DNA from 2 places in the Mesorhizobium sp. M0904 genome. Region 2 is predicted to be linked to the other one. Evidence: predicted binding sites of a transcription regulator. Region 2 holds the regulator's gene; the other holds the start of a gene.
What was found. The regulator LexA, encoded in region 2, represses DNA repair genes until DNA is damaged. The targets are predictions, from matches to a motif close to TGTTCNNNNTGTGTTCNG.
Positions count from the first base shown of each region.

Region 1: parE (DNA topoisomerase IV subunit B) is a predicted target of LexA. The motif match lies at 3,905-3,922, and genes of this name have one in related genera.

Region 1 is NZ_JAMYOC010000010.1:6,899-14,193, forward strand. Features, by position in the region: gene gcvP (aminomethyl-transferring glycine dehydrogenase) at 1-2,477, shown strand, start outside; gene NKH80_RS12300 (GGDEF domain-containing protein) at 2,549-3,718, opposite strand; gene parE (DNA topoisomerase IV subunit B) at 3,993-6,044, shown strand; gene NKH80_RS12310 (DUF2336 domain-containing protein) at 6,213-7,295, opposite strand, start outside.
Region 2 is NZ_JAMYOC010000008.1:195,398-202,692, forward strand. Features, by position in the region: gene NKH80_RS11310 (hormone-sensitive lipase) at 1-543, opposite strand, end outside; gene kynU (kynureninase) at 640-1,887, opposite strand; gene lexA (transcriptional repressor LexA) at 2,344-3,078, shown strand; gene NKH80_RS11325 (ComEC/Rec2 family competence protein) at 3,072-5,534, opposite strand; gene NKH80_RS11330 (hypothetical protein) at 6,065-6,868, shown strand; gene NKH80_RS11335 (MltR family transcriptional regulator) at 6,935-7,295, opposite strand, start outside.

The DNA of each region.
Region 1 (7,295 bases), on a different contig from region 2:
AGATCAGCCAGGGCCGGCTGGAAATGCTGTTCAACTTCCAGACGCTGGTGACAGAATTGACCGGCCTGCCGGTGGCATCGGCCTCGCTGCTCGACGAGGCGACGGCGGTGGCGGAGGCGGTCGGCATTGCGCTGCGCCATCATCGCGACAAGCGCACCAAGGTGGCACTGGCCGGCACGCCGCACCCGCAGACGCTGGACGTCGTGCGCACCCGCGCCGAGCCCCTCGGCATCGAGGTGGACGGCGAGGTGATCGACGACAACACCGCCGCCCTGCTGGTCTCCTGGCCCGATACATTCGGCGTCTACGGCAATCACAAGGCAGCGATCGACAAGGCCCGTGCCGCCGGCGCGCTGGTCGTCTTCATCGCCGACCCGCTTGGCTTGACGCTGACCGATGCGCCGGCCAGGCTTGGCGCCGACATCGCCGTCGGCCCGATGCAGCGTTTTGGCGTGCCGATGGGCTTTGGCGGGCCGCACGCCGCCTATTGCGCCGTCTCCGACAGGCTGACGCGGCTGATGCCCGGCCGGCTCGTTGGCCAGTCGACGGATAGCAAGGGCCGTCCAGGTTATCGCCTGGCTTTGCAGACACGCGAGCAACATATCCGCCGCGACAAGGCGACTTCCAACATCTGCACCGCACAGGCGCTGCTCGCCAACATGGCGACGGCCTACGCGATCTGGCATGGCCCTGCCGGGCTGCAGGCGATTGCCGGCCGCGTCCACACGCTGGCCAACCGCCTGGCTGCCGGCCTCAAGGCAGCGGGCGTTTCGGTGGTCGGCGAAAGCCGGTTCGACACGGTGGCTGTGGAAGTGAAGGGCAGAGCCGGCGCGATTGCCGCCGCCGCAGAAAAGACGGGCCGCCTGCTGCGCGTCATCGACGCCGACCATGTCGGCATCAGCTTCGACGAGACCTCCACCGAAGCCGATCTGGAGGCGATCGCAGCACTTTTCGGCGCCAAGGCCGGCGTTGCCGCCGACAGTTCCATGCCAGGAAAACCGCGCGGCAAGGAGTTCCTCACCCAGCCCGTCTTCCGCGAGAACCACTCGGAAACCGACATGATGCGCTTCCTGCGCCGGCTGGCCGACAAGGACCTGGCGCTTGACCGCGCCATGATCCCGCTCGGCTCCTGCACCATGAAGCTCAACGCCGCCGCCGAAATGATGCCGGTGAGCTGGCCTGATGTCGCCAACCTGCATCCCTTCGCGCCGGCAAACCATTCGATAGGCTATCGCGCCATGATCGACGAGCTGGAAGGCTGGCTGGCGGAGATCACCGGCTTCGACGCGGTGACCCTGCAGCCCAATGCCGGCAGCCAGGGCGAATATGCCGGGCTGCTCGCCATTCGCCGCTATCATCGGTCACGTGGCGAAGGCCATCGCACCGTCTGCCTGATCCCCTCCTCGGCGCATGGCACCAATCCGGCAAGTGCGGCCATGGCCGGTATGAGCGTCGTTGTCGTGCGCTGCACCGAGGACGGCAATATCGACATGGACGACCTGCAGGCCAAGGCGGCCGAGCATGCGCATAATCTCGCGGCGCTGATGTTCACCTATCCCTCGACGCATGGCGTCTTCGAGGAAGGCGCGCGCGACCTCTGCGCCCTCGTCCACAGCCATGGCGGCCAGGTCTATTTCGACGGCGCCAACCTCAACGCGCTGGTCGGCCTCGCCCGTCCCGGCGATATCGGCGCCGATGTCTGCCACATGAACCTGCACAAGACCTTCTGCATCCCGCATGGCGGCGGCGGCCCCGGCGTCGGTCCGATCGGCGTCAAGGCGCATCTGAAGCCGCATCTGCCCGGCCACGTCACCGAAGGCTCGGTCCATGCCGTGGCGGCGGCACCGTTCGGCAGCGCCTCGATCCTGCCGATCACCTGGATGTATATTCGCATGATGGGCGCTTCCGGCCTGAAGCAGGCGACCGAGACGGCGATCATCTCCGCCAACTATGTGGCGACGCGGCTTGGCGAGCATTTCCCCCTGCTTTACAAGGGGCGCAACGGACGCGTCGCGCATGAATGCATCCTCGACACCCGCGTGCTCAAGGACAGCGCCGGCATCAGCGTCGACGATATCGCCAAGCGGCTGATCGACTATGGCTTCCACGCGCCGACCATGTCGTTCCCGGTCGCTGGCACGCTGATGGTGGAGCCGACCGAATCCGAGCCCAAGCGCGAGCTGGATCGTTTCTGCGAGGCCATGATCGCCATAGCCGGCGAGGCGGCCAAGGTGGCGAAGGGCGAATGGCCGTTGGCCGACAATCCTCTGGTCAACGCTCCGCACACGGCCGCCGAGGCATTGGCCGGCCAGTGGACACATCCCTATTCGCGTCTGGAGGCGGCCTACCCCGCCGGCGATGCCGATACGGCGGCAAAATACTGGCCGCCGGTGTCACGCATCGACAATGTCGCCGGCGACCGCAACCTGGTCTGCTCCTGCCCGCCGCTGTCGGAATATCTGGGTGCGGCGGAATAGATCATGATTCCGAAAAGTGGAATCCGGTTTCCGACAAGATCATGGGTCTAACAAGAAGATAGAAACCCCAATCAGGCAGAACGCAAGGCCGGCCCGTCGGCCTTGCTCGCCCGGTCCCGGACGACGACGCGATTTCGCCCGGCGCGCTTTGCCGCATAGAGTGCCGCGTCGGCTTCGGCCAGCACATCGTCGAGACCGGTGCCGTTTGTTCCACCAAAGCCGATGCCGCCGCTGACTGTGCTTCGCAACGGACCAAGTTGTGTGGCCACGACTTCCGTGCCGAAGGCGACGCTGATCTTGCTCGCAATGTCATAGGCCTTCTCCTCCGTCATCCGCGACATTACGAGCACGAACTCCTCGCCGCCCAACCGGAACGCGTCGACGCCGGCCCTGGCGTATTTCCTGATGACGGCGGCAAAGCGGCGCAGAACCTGGTCGCCGACCGGATGACCGAAAACGTCGTTCGTTCTCTTGAAATGGTCGAGGTCGAACATGGCGACGGACATGAACGGACCGAAGACCCGCTCGCCGTAGAGTGCCGTCAACGCCCGCCGGTTCATCAGCCCGGTCAATGGATCGGTCATCGTCTCGGCCTTCAATTCGATCTGCGCCTGCAAATGGTGCAGGGAGAGCGTCAATGCGCCGAGCCCGGTCATGCAGGCGACAGCCACGACGGAATTCACCCGCTCGGCCCAATTGTCGGGCGCAACACCCAGCACCCATTGCCCCTTGACCAGCAGGACCGCGCCGCAAAGTCCGAACGACAGCGCACAGACGCCGCTCAGGAACGAGACGACCAGCAATATCCGTCGATCGTGACCACCCTCAATCCAGAACATCACCCCGATGAGCGAGAGCAGCGCCGTTACCGTCGCGTAGGTGACGATGAAGCCGACACCATCAAACCCGAGATACGTCGCGCCCGCGCAAACAGCCGTCGCAACCAAGGTCGGCAAGATGGCGCGCCTGTAATCGCCTATGCCGAGATATTGCATGGCCGACAGGCAGATAATCAGGAAACCGAGGCTGAGAAGCGCAAGCACGATCTGGCAGAGCCAGGCGCTTGGATCCCTGGTGTAATGCCAGAACAGCACCACATGTGCGACGAGCACGAGAATGCCGCACGCCACCGTCAGCACAAAGCGTGCCTGTGGCGCGGTGAACCAGATCGCAAACATGGTGATGCTAAGGCACGTGCCCGACAGCGCCGCCGCGAGCAGGAGCGAACTGTAATCCAACATGCGTAAGCGACAGCCTCGTGAGCGTTCCGCTGCATTCTAGGTCAGCGACAGTCCGCAAATACCGTTTTTTCAGCCAGTCTTCCGGCGTAACCTTCGGACAAGGTTTACAAAGCGTCGATGCTCCAAGCTTCGACCCCATTTCCGCCGCTTGGCTGTCGAATGGTTTTGCAGTAAGAGGCTCTATCCTCGAACGTAACAGGAACCTCCGTCGCCTGCCCGCGAAAAGCGTGGCAGTATCGGGTGGTGATTCGCAGCATCGGAATCCAGGACCGGCATGGACGACAACAACGATCTTTTCGCCAAATTGGACAAGCAGCCGCAGCCGGCTCGCGCCGCCACGCGCCCGGCCGATCCGCTGGTGCAGGCGGCGAAGCGGCCGGCGCCCCGCGACGCCAGCGAGAGTTACAGTGCCGCCGACATCGAGGTGCTGGAGGGGCTGGAGCCGGTGCGCCGCCGCCCGGGCATGTACATTGGCGGCACCGACGACAAGGCGATGCACCATCTGTTCGCCGAGGTCATCGACAACTCGATGGACGAGGCGGTCGCCGGCCATGCGACCTTCATCGATGTCGAGCTTTCCGCCGACGGATATCTGTCAGTCACCGACAACGGCCGCGGCATTCCGGTCGATCCCCACCCGAAATTCAAGAAGCCGGCGCTTGAACTCATCATGACGACGCTGCATTCAGGCGGCAAGTTCGACAGCAAGGTCTACGAGACGTCCGGCGGCCTGCACGGTGTCGGAGTTTCCGTCGTCAACGCGCTGTCCGACCATCTCGAGGTCGAGGTCGCGATTGGGCGCAAGCTCTATCGCCAGCGCTTCTCACGAGGCGTTCCGGTGACCGGCCTTGAGCAGCTCGGCGACGTGCACAACCGGCGCGGCACGAAGATTCGCTTCCATCCAGACGAGCAGATTTTCGGCAAGGGCGCGGCGTTCGAGCCGGCGCGGCTCTACCGCATGGCGCTGTCAAAGGCTTATCTGTTCGGCGGTGTCGAAATCCGCTGGACCTGCGATCCCTCGCTGATCAGGGAAAAGGACACGACGCCGGCCAAGGCCGAATTCCATTTTCCGGGCGGGCTCAAGGATTATCTGAAAGCCTCGCTCGGCGACGAATTCCAGGTCACCCGTGAAATGTTCGCCGGCAAGAGCGAGAAGCAGGGCGGTCACGGTTCGCTCGAATGGGCCGTGACCTGGTTCGGCGGCGACGGTTTTATCAATTCCTATTGCAATACCATCCCGACCGCGGAGGGCGGCACGCATGAGGCTGGGTTCCGCAACGTGCTGACGCGCGGCTTGCGCGCCTACGCCGATCTGGTCGGCAACAAGCGCGCCTCGATCGTCACTTCCGAGGATGTGATGATCTCGGCGGCGGGCATGCTGTCGGTGTTCATCCGCGAACCGGAATTCGTCGGCCAGACCAAGGACAGGCTGGCGACGATCGAGGCGATCCGCATCGTCGAAAGCGCCATCCGCGACCCGTTCGACCACTGGCTGGCCGACAATCCGCAGGAGGCCTCGAAACTGCTCGAATGGGTGATCGCGCGCGCCGACGAACGGGTGCGCCGCCGCCAGGAAAAGGAAGTGTCGCGCAAGAGTGCGGTGCGCAAGCTGCGCCTGCCCGGCAAGCTCGCCGACTGCACACAGAATGCCGCCGCCGGCGCCGAGCTCTTTATCGTCGAGGGCGATTCGGCCGGCGGTTCGGCAAAGCAGGCGCGCGACCGCGCCAGCCAGGCGGTGCTGCCGCTGCGCGGCAAGATCCTCAACGTCGCCAGTGCCGGCAGCGACAAGCTTGCCGGCAACCAGCAGATATCCGACCTGATCCAGGCCTTGGGCTGCGGCACGCGCTCGAAATACCGCGACGAGGACCTGCGTTACGACCGGGTCATCATCATGACCGATGCCGATGTCGACGGCGCCCATATCGCCTCGCTGCTGATCACCTTTTTCTACCAGGAGATGCCAAACCTGGTCCGCGGCGGCCATCTCTACCTGGCGGTCCCGCCGCTTTATTCGATCCGCCAAGGCGGCAAGGTCGGCTATGCCCGCAACGACGCGCATAAGGACGAACTCCTGCGCACCGAATTCACCGGGCGCGGCAAGGTCGAGATCGGCCGCTTCAAGGGGCTGGGCGAAATGATGGCCGCCCAGCTCAAGGAAACCACCATGGACCCGAGAAAGCGCACGCTGCTCAGGGTCGATGTGATCGACGCCGAGGCGGCGACCAAGGATGCTGTCGACGCACTGATGGGCACCAAGCCCGAGGCCCGTTTCCGCTTCATCCAGGAACGCGCGGAATTCGCCGAGACGGAAGTGCTGGATATCTGAGCGTCTTCTGCCAGGTGAGCCACAGACGGCGGTTGTTGCTACCCGGATATTTTCGCGAAGGACGAGGCCTGGAACGGTTCAGCGTTCACGGAAACGCCGAACCGCTCTTTCCTTTGTTCTAAAGCAATTCCGGACGGAAAACCGCTTCACAGTTTTCCTGGAATTGCTTTAGGCAGCCGCGATCGCCAGCGCGTGCCCGCGCGCGTTCTCGCGCAACGCGTCGAGATGGATCGACTTGATCAGCCCGGCGAGATCGCCCGCGGCGGACTGCCCGCCCAATTCCTTCAGCATCAGCCAGCTGACTTCCTGCACGCCGGCGAGGCGTTTGCCATTGGCGACCTCGCGCCAGACCTTCAGCGCGCGCAGGATGATGGCGTGGGTGGCGGCGGCAAGCCCGGCACTGCGGAACAGTGCCTGCAGCGCCACGTCATGGCCGCCGGCCAGCAGTGCTCTCACCCGTTGTTCGGATTGCTGGCTGAGCGCGACCAGGGCCGAACCAAAGAAGTCGACCTTGCCGTGCGCGATGGTGCGGATGACGAAGCTTGCGGTCAGGTCACCGCGCAGACGCAGATGTTCGACAAGCGCTGTATGTTCCTCGGCACGCGTGCCTTCGATCAATGTCACGGAAGCCTTGACGCAGGCATCGCGCGTGACGCGCTCGGCTCTTGCGGCGCCCATCAGCCCCAGCACCAGCGGCGAGCCCTTGAGCGTCTCGCCCACTTTGACCAGCAGCAAATGCCGACAATCGGCGGGCAGGCGCGCGTCGGCAATCAGCGCCTCGCGCACCAGAGGCAGATGGCCGTGCCGCTCGGCCATGCGCCGAAAGCTGATCGATGCGATGTCGGCGCCGCTGTTGGCGAGCAACGTGGTGCAGGCCTCCGGCTCGCCGATCTCGGCGATCGCCGCCGCAACCGACATCGACACCCGCGGCCGGTCGGCGATCACCTTCTGCGTCGCTTTCTGGCCGCCGGCAACCCGATCGATCAGGTCGGCATCAGTAAGCAGTGGCGACCGCGCCAGCACCAGGGCTGCGACTTCCGGCTGGTCCGAGGCCAGCGCGCTGACGATCTGCGGCGGCGCATGATGGCTCATGGAAAGCGCGTCGGCGATCGCCAGTCGCACCTTCGAGGATGCGTCATCGAGCAGCAATGTCAGCGCCGCCTCAGCAGCGCAGCGGTCCTCGAAAGGCAGGTCCGAATCGACATAGGCGCGAGCAAGTGCGCTTGCCGCTGCAACGCGCTCCGACACCTT
Region 2 (7,295 bases):
GCGCAAATCATGCACCCCCGAGATCGACACCACGTGACGAACGCGCCGGACCACTTCGGGCGCCAGCGGCGTCGTCCTGGTAACCATCCGGCTAACAAGATGGCCGCCGGCCGAGTGCCCGGTCAGCATCAGCGGCCCTGCGACCATCGCCGCCGCCTTGCCTATCGCCGCGCCGACTTCTTTGACGATGCTGCCAATGCGTATCTGCGGACAGAGCGTGTAGGACGGCATGGCAACTGCATAGCCGCGATCAACAGCCCCCGCGGCAAGATGTGACCAGAAACTCTTGTCGAATGCCATCCAGTAGCCGCCATGGACGAACACCACGACCCCCTTCGGCTTGGTGGCCGGCAGGAAAAGATCGAGCCGGTTGCGTGGGTTGTCGCCATAGGCCAGGTCGAGCCGCGCCCTGCCCTCGGTCGAAAGCGCGTCGCGGAAAACCTGCGCGGGCTCGACCCAGGCCGCCGGCCAGCGATCGCTGCCGGCTATGTTGGCGCCGTTGGCATAGGCGTTGTCCCAATCGGCAATGTGACGTTCGAACACCCTGCGCCCTCCCTGGCAATATGGCCTTGCAACCTGGCCGCGAGCATCGCGCGGCGCGTCGTCGCCAGCCTCACGATTCCAGCTCTCGCATCAATCTCAAGTGACAGCCGCCTTGATGGCGAAGCGCGCATCCTTCCACGCACCGGTGCGCAGGATCTCCTCAAGCACTTCGACGGCCTGCCAAACATCGGCATAGCCGACATAGAGCGGGGTGAAGCCGAAGCGCATGGTCGATGGCGCGCGAAAATCGCCGATCACGCCACGTTCGATCAGCGCGCGCATGATCTGATAGCCATGCTCATGCATGAATGAAATCTGGCTGCCGCGTTTTTCTCCATCGCGCGTGCTTTCGAGCGTGAGGTCGTAAGTGCCGCACTTTGCCTCGACAAGCTCGATGAACAGATCGGCCAGTGCGATGCTCTTCTTGCGCACCGCAGTCATGTCGACATCGTCCCAGATGTCGAGCGCGCCCTTCAGCGTGCGCATCGAAAGGATCGGCTGGGTGCCGCACAGAAACCGGCGGATGCCGGTGCCGGCCGCATAGCCTGGCTCGAAGGCGAAGGGCCGTGCATGGCCCCACCAGCCGGTGAGCGGCTGCTGGATGTCGGCAAGATGCCGCTCAGCCGCATAGATGAAGGCAGGCGCGCCCGGTCCGCCATTCAGATATTTGTAGGTGCAGCCAACGGCAAAATCGGCGTTGGCTTTGTCGAGCTCGACTGGCATCGCGCCGGCGGTGTGGCAGAGATCCCAGACGATCATCGCCCCGGCTTCCTGGGCCCTGCGCGTCAGCGCCGGCATGTCGCGCAGTTCGCCCGATTTGTAGTTGACGTGGTTGACCAGCACCACGGCGGTGCGATCGTCGATCAGCTCCTCGATGGTCGGCGCGTCGACCGCCGAGAGGCGCAGCAGCGCATCTTTTCGCGTCGAAACCACACCCTCAGCCATGTAGAGTTCTGTCGGAAAACTATCGCCCTCGGCGACGATGACCTGCCGCTCCGGTCGCATGGCCATGGCGGCGTGCAGCAGCTTGTAGATGTTGACCGACGTCGTATCGCAGACCACCGTCTGGCCGACCGCGGCACCGATCAGGCGCCCGAGCTGGTCGCCAAGTTCAAGCGGCATGTTGAACCAGCCGGCCGTGTTCCATGCGCGGATGAGATCATGCGACCATTCTTCGGTCGCGGCCTTGTACAATTCATCGAAAGCGGGCCGTGAAGCAGCTCCTAGCGAATTGCCGTCGAGATAGATCACTCCTTGCGGCAAGACAAAGCGGTCGCGCATCGCGCCCAGCGGATCCGCGGCATCCATCGCCTTTACGGCCACGAGATCGGGAATTCCCGTCATGATTTGCCTGCTCCCCCAAAAAATCCAACGCAACGCCGGACACGCATCAACTGTTCTTCTGTTCTTCCATTACCTGGTTGCGCGTAGCAAGGCTCCACCGGCGAGAAGCAGCCTGACCAGGCGGTGGAAACCTGGAGTTAGCCCGAGGTTGGCGTTTTGAGTTCGTTTCGTTCACGGCGCATTGACCAAACCGCACAGTCGATAGGGGTTCACTTCCGTGCCCTTTGCCGACCGACGGCCGATGCCAGTGCCGCCTTCTAGGAGGCGAGAACGGCGCAAACGAAAGCAGAATCAAGGCGATGAGGCTCGCGGCGGCGAAAATACGGTACGCCGGTAGGGGACGTCGTTTGTTTCCCGAGCCTTAACGCATTCATTAAACTTTAAACAGTTGCGGAACACAACTGGAACAGATAGTGTCTGTTCTGGGTTTGTTTTCTGATTCTGTTGGGGGTCGCTATGCTGACACGCAAACAACACGAACTGCTTATGTTCATCCACGAAAGGTTGAAGGAAAGCGGTATCCCACCTTCCTTCGACGAGATGAAGGAAGCGCTCGACCTGGCTTCCAAATCCGGAATCCACCGACTGATTACGGCGCTGGAGGAGCGCGGCTTCATTCGCCGTTTGCCCAACCGGGCCCGTGCACTGGAGGTGCTACGCCTGCCTGACTCGATCGCCCCCGGCCTCAATGCGGCACGCAAGTTCTCGCCGAGTGTCATCCAGGGCAGTCTTGGGCAAGGTGCCCCTCGGCAGGGAAAGCCGACATCGTCGCGCGTCCCTGCAGCCGGCAATGACGACGATGTCGTCGCCGCCGTTTCGATCCCGGTAATGGGCCGCATCGCCGCTGGTGTGCCGATCGATGCTATCCAGCACCAGACGCATTCGATTTCGGTGCCGCCGGATATGATCATGGGCGGCGAGCATTATGCGCTCGAGGTCAAAGGCGATTCGATGATCGAGGCTGGCATTTTCGACGGCGACACGGTGATCATCCGCAACGCCGATACGGCGAGCCCCGGTGAGATCGTGGTGGCCCTGGTCGACGAGGAGGAAGCGACGCTGAAGCGGTTCCGCCGCAAGGGCGCCTCGATCGCCCTGGAGGCCGCCAATCCGGCCTACGAGACGCGCATCTTTGGACCAGACAGGGTCAAGGTGCAGGGCAAGCTCGTTGGGCTGATCCGCCGCTACTGAGTTGCGCCCTTGGTGCCGGCTTTTGGATTGTCGGCCCGGTATGGCGGCAGGCCGCGCGCCGCGCGTGAAAATTTCCGCTGCACGTGCCAGGGCCGGTATGATTTTTCGACGGCGAAGCGGATTTCGGCGCGTGTTGCCGCTTGTGGATCGAAATAGACGGCCGCACTTCCCGCGCGCGCCAGTTGCCGTTTGGTGACGACGAGGACCAGCCGGTCGTAGTAGCAGGGATTATGGGCGGTGGCGTCGTCGATGACGATCAAGCTGGCGAAGGCGCAGGCTGGCCGTGCGGTATCGCGGTCCTTGGCTTGCGCAATGATCGCGCCGGATGGATGCCTGGCGAGGCAGAGACCGTCCGTGCAAATGAACGGCATGCCCGGCGGTAGGTCGGCCGGATCGGCAATGTCGAATTGCGGATCGTTCTTTCCAGGTGTTTCCGGCGCGACGATAGCCTCTGATGTGAGCGCGCGTTTCCAGTTGTCGATGGTGAACTCATTCGGGCGTGCCCGGTTGACCGCGAGCTCACCGCTGCCGATCGGCAGCGCGACCAGCCGTGCGTCCTCCGAGATCAATACGTCGGGTACGCGCGTCTGGGTTGTCGTTAGCAAGCCGGCGAGCGCAAAAGGAATTGCCGCGAGCCGCAACCAGGTCGTCGCCATGCTGGCAACGACGAGGGCGATCGTCACCAAAAGGACGGATCTCAGCGAAATCAGCCCCACCGCATCGATTGGCGAGCGCTCGGAGATCCACCCGGACAGGGCGATCATCGCCGTCAGCCCTTTGCCCATCACGTATAGGAAAGGCCCATCCGCGCCGAACGGCATCGCCAGCGCGCTGAGCACGGCGAAGGGCATGACGACCAGTGAGACGATGGGCATGATGGCCAGATTGGCGAACAGGCTGAGCGGCGCCACGCGCTGGAAATGCCATAGGGCGAAAAGCGCCGTGGCGCTCCCTGCAATGATCGAGGTCATCGCCAGGCCGCCCATGCCCAGCAGGACCTTTCGCGTGGCGAGGCGTAGCGGCGACCGCCGCGGCGGCGGCGTGGTGGCCCTGCCGGCGCGGTAGTCGGACCAGCCGGCATAGGCGCCGACAAGGGCCGCCGTCGCGGCGAAGGACATCTGGAAGCTCGGACCGACCACCTCGTGTGGCGACACCAGAATGACCGCGATGGCCGAGATCGCCAGGTTGCGCATGGTGAGCGCGGCCCGGTCGAACAGCACGGCGATAAGCATCACCGCCAGCATGATGAAGCTGCGTTCGGCCGCTACCACAATGCCGGAAAAGACGAGGTAGGCCGCAATCGAAAAAAGCGCGGCGGCCGCGGCATATTTCTTGACCGGCCGTCGCGATGAGAAATCGGGAAACAGCGCAAAGGCGCCGCGTAGCAGCGCCATGATGGTGCCGGCGACCAACGCCATATGCAGCCCCGAGATAGAGATGATGTGATAAATGCCTGTACGCCGCATCGCTTCGTTGATCTCCTCGGGAATGCCTGCGCGCACGCCGACGATCAGCGCAGCAGCAATCTCGCCCTCGGCGCCGCCGATGCGGCTGCGGATATGGTCGGCGATGGATTCGCGCGCGTCTTCGATCGCGGAAGAAAGCCGCGCGGCAAGCGGCATGCTGCTCGACGACACGACTTTCGGATTGCCGAGAAAAAAGCCGCTGCCGCCGATACCGGCGAAATAGCTGTCGAAGGAGAAATCATAGCTGTCGGGCCGCACCGGGCCGGTCGGCGGCAGCAGCCGCACATAGCCGGTGATCTCGGAACCGGCGGCCAGCTCATCCGGTATCTTCATCGCCGAAACGCGGACCCGTTCCGGCATGTAGCGCAGCGTCGGCCTGGCGGTTGAGATCACATCGATTGTCAGCCGGATGCGGCCGCTAGCCATGGGTTCGTACGATACGACGCGACCCGTCAGCCGCGTCGAGATTTCAGAACCGAGCACATGCGTCCCGACACGCCAGGTCTCGAACTTGGCGGCAAGCACGCCAAGCACGCAGAACAACGCCACCATGAAGCACAGGCGGGCTCTGGGCCAAGAGCGCGAGACGACGGCACAAAGGGCCGCGAGGAGCACGAGTGCGATCGGCTGTGGAAAGGCCGGCTCCACCGCCATCGCGAAATACACGACCACCCCGCATGCGAGGAACACCGGCACCAGCAGGAAGGCGATGCCACGGTCGAGTTCCAGGCCGGCCGCCGAGGTTACGCTGTTGCGGATACGGGACGGTGACGAGAGGCGGAAACGCCTGGGCAGGCGTACGATGGGCTCGCCCGCGGGCACGAGAACCGTTGCTGGGTCGCTGGCCGGCAGCGACGGAGCATCGAAGCGCGGAGCGGGTAGCAATGCCGGTGCCGGCAGGACAGGCGGGGGAGCGGCAAACAGCAAGCGTTCGCTGACGCCGCTGCCAACGTCCTCGCCCTCGCCCGCACCACGGCCTCGCACAGCCATCGGGTCTGCCCCTTGCGCCCTCGACCTCCTATGCTACATGAACGCGCAACGCGCGAAAGTCCGCGCAACAACATTCGCTTCCTACGCCCGCCTGGGTCGCTTCCTTTATCTTCACCGCGCCTCGCGTTCGGCAGGGTAGCCCGCCGGGCTCTCGGCCCGACTTCATCGGCCGGTTTCAACCTGACGACAGCCCTCTTAGCTGACCTCCATGACCGGCTCGCTGGCGTCTTAGTCGAGCAGCTTGGCTGGTCCGCCTTCATCGACTGCTACGACCGGCCGAAACCCTGTTCTAGCTTGACCCGCCCTATTTCGGCAGCGACGGCGACTACGCCAAGGAGCTTTTCGGCGGTGACCAGTTCGAGGCAATCGCGACCAGACTGTCTGTCAATCAACGACGTGCCGGAGATCCGCGCGGCCTTCCGGGCCAACAGCATCGAAGAGGTTCAACTGCTCTACAGCCTGGCTGGCGGCAAGGGGACAGCCGCGCGAGATTTGATTATAAGCGGCAGTCGATATTAGAGAGGGAGCGGATGACCGAAAAGGAAGAGACCGAGAAATCGGCACGATCTGGGTGGGTGGTATTCGGGTTTGCGGCAACCGCAGTTTATTTCACGGCATTGGGCTCGATCCTAGGCAATAGCGGGCCGGATAGCCTTTTGCCAATCAACAAGGCCAGCCTCGCGCTAAACACATTCGGCGATTTTGTCGCAGGGATCTGCGCTCCACTTGCCTTTCTTTGGTTGTTCGTGGCCACCATGGTCCAGTCACAAGAGCTTGCTCTGCAACGGCAGGAACTGCGGCTGACGAGGAGGGAGTTCGAACTCAATCGAGACATTTTAAAACAACAGGCAGAAGAGGCCCGCGCCCAAGCCGCATTCATAGGCAAACAGACACAACTCCTGGAAGGCGCCGAGGTAGATCGGTTGATCGATACGCACCAAGCCGCCTTTATTCGCCGGTATCGCAAAGTGGGTGGACGTACGATAATGGTTGGCGAAGCTGACGACGAGGACAGGCAGATGATCCAAATAGGGGTTCAATCTTCAGATCCCCTGAATTTCGTCGGGGCGGCCACAGATGTCCGGGTGATCGCCTCACAACTTCGCCGCGCCAAAAATAAATCTCCTGACAAAGTAGCTTATTTTTCTAAGCCACACTTTCAGCCACTCGGAGATGCGCTCAATGAAATTGCGGAGATGATGGACCGCTCATCGCCAACCATGAAAGCCAAGCTCAAGGAAGCCAACTTCGCTACCGCTGTGGCCGCTGCGGATTACCTTCTCGCCCAGTGCGTGGATTACCCCAAGAACTTAAAGTTAAATGATCGCCTCTAAACACTCTGGCAGCTATTCAGCGCACGCTAACTGAATCGCAGTTGGTTTGCCGGCTAGATGGTGCCTTTAGTCCTCGGGCGGGATATTCCACGTTTTTAATTCGGCTTGCAGGCTGCTAATCTCGTGCTTTCGTTCCGGTGGGGCCTGGAGACGCACAATCTCAAGTTTCCCTTGCCATCCATGCCGAATAGCCAACAGGAACCGTCGTCGATCCCCAGTTGCGGACTGCAATTCTTCCGCGAGGTTCGTCAAACGCATTCGGCATTTGTTCAATTGCATATCGAGGTCGCCAACCACCCCAGAAATTAGGTGCTGTCCGATAAGACAAGCACGGCGTCCGTGTTTTTTCATTTGGTTGGTCGTCGAGCGTAATTCCATCAAGAGCACTCCCAAGGACGTCTGCACTTTCTCTTGAGGCGTCTCTGGA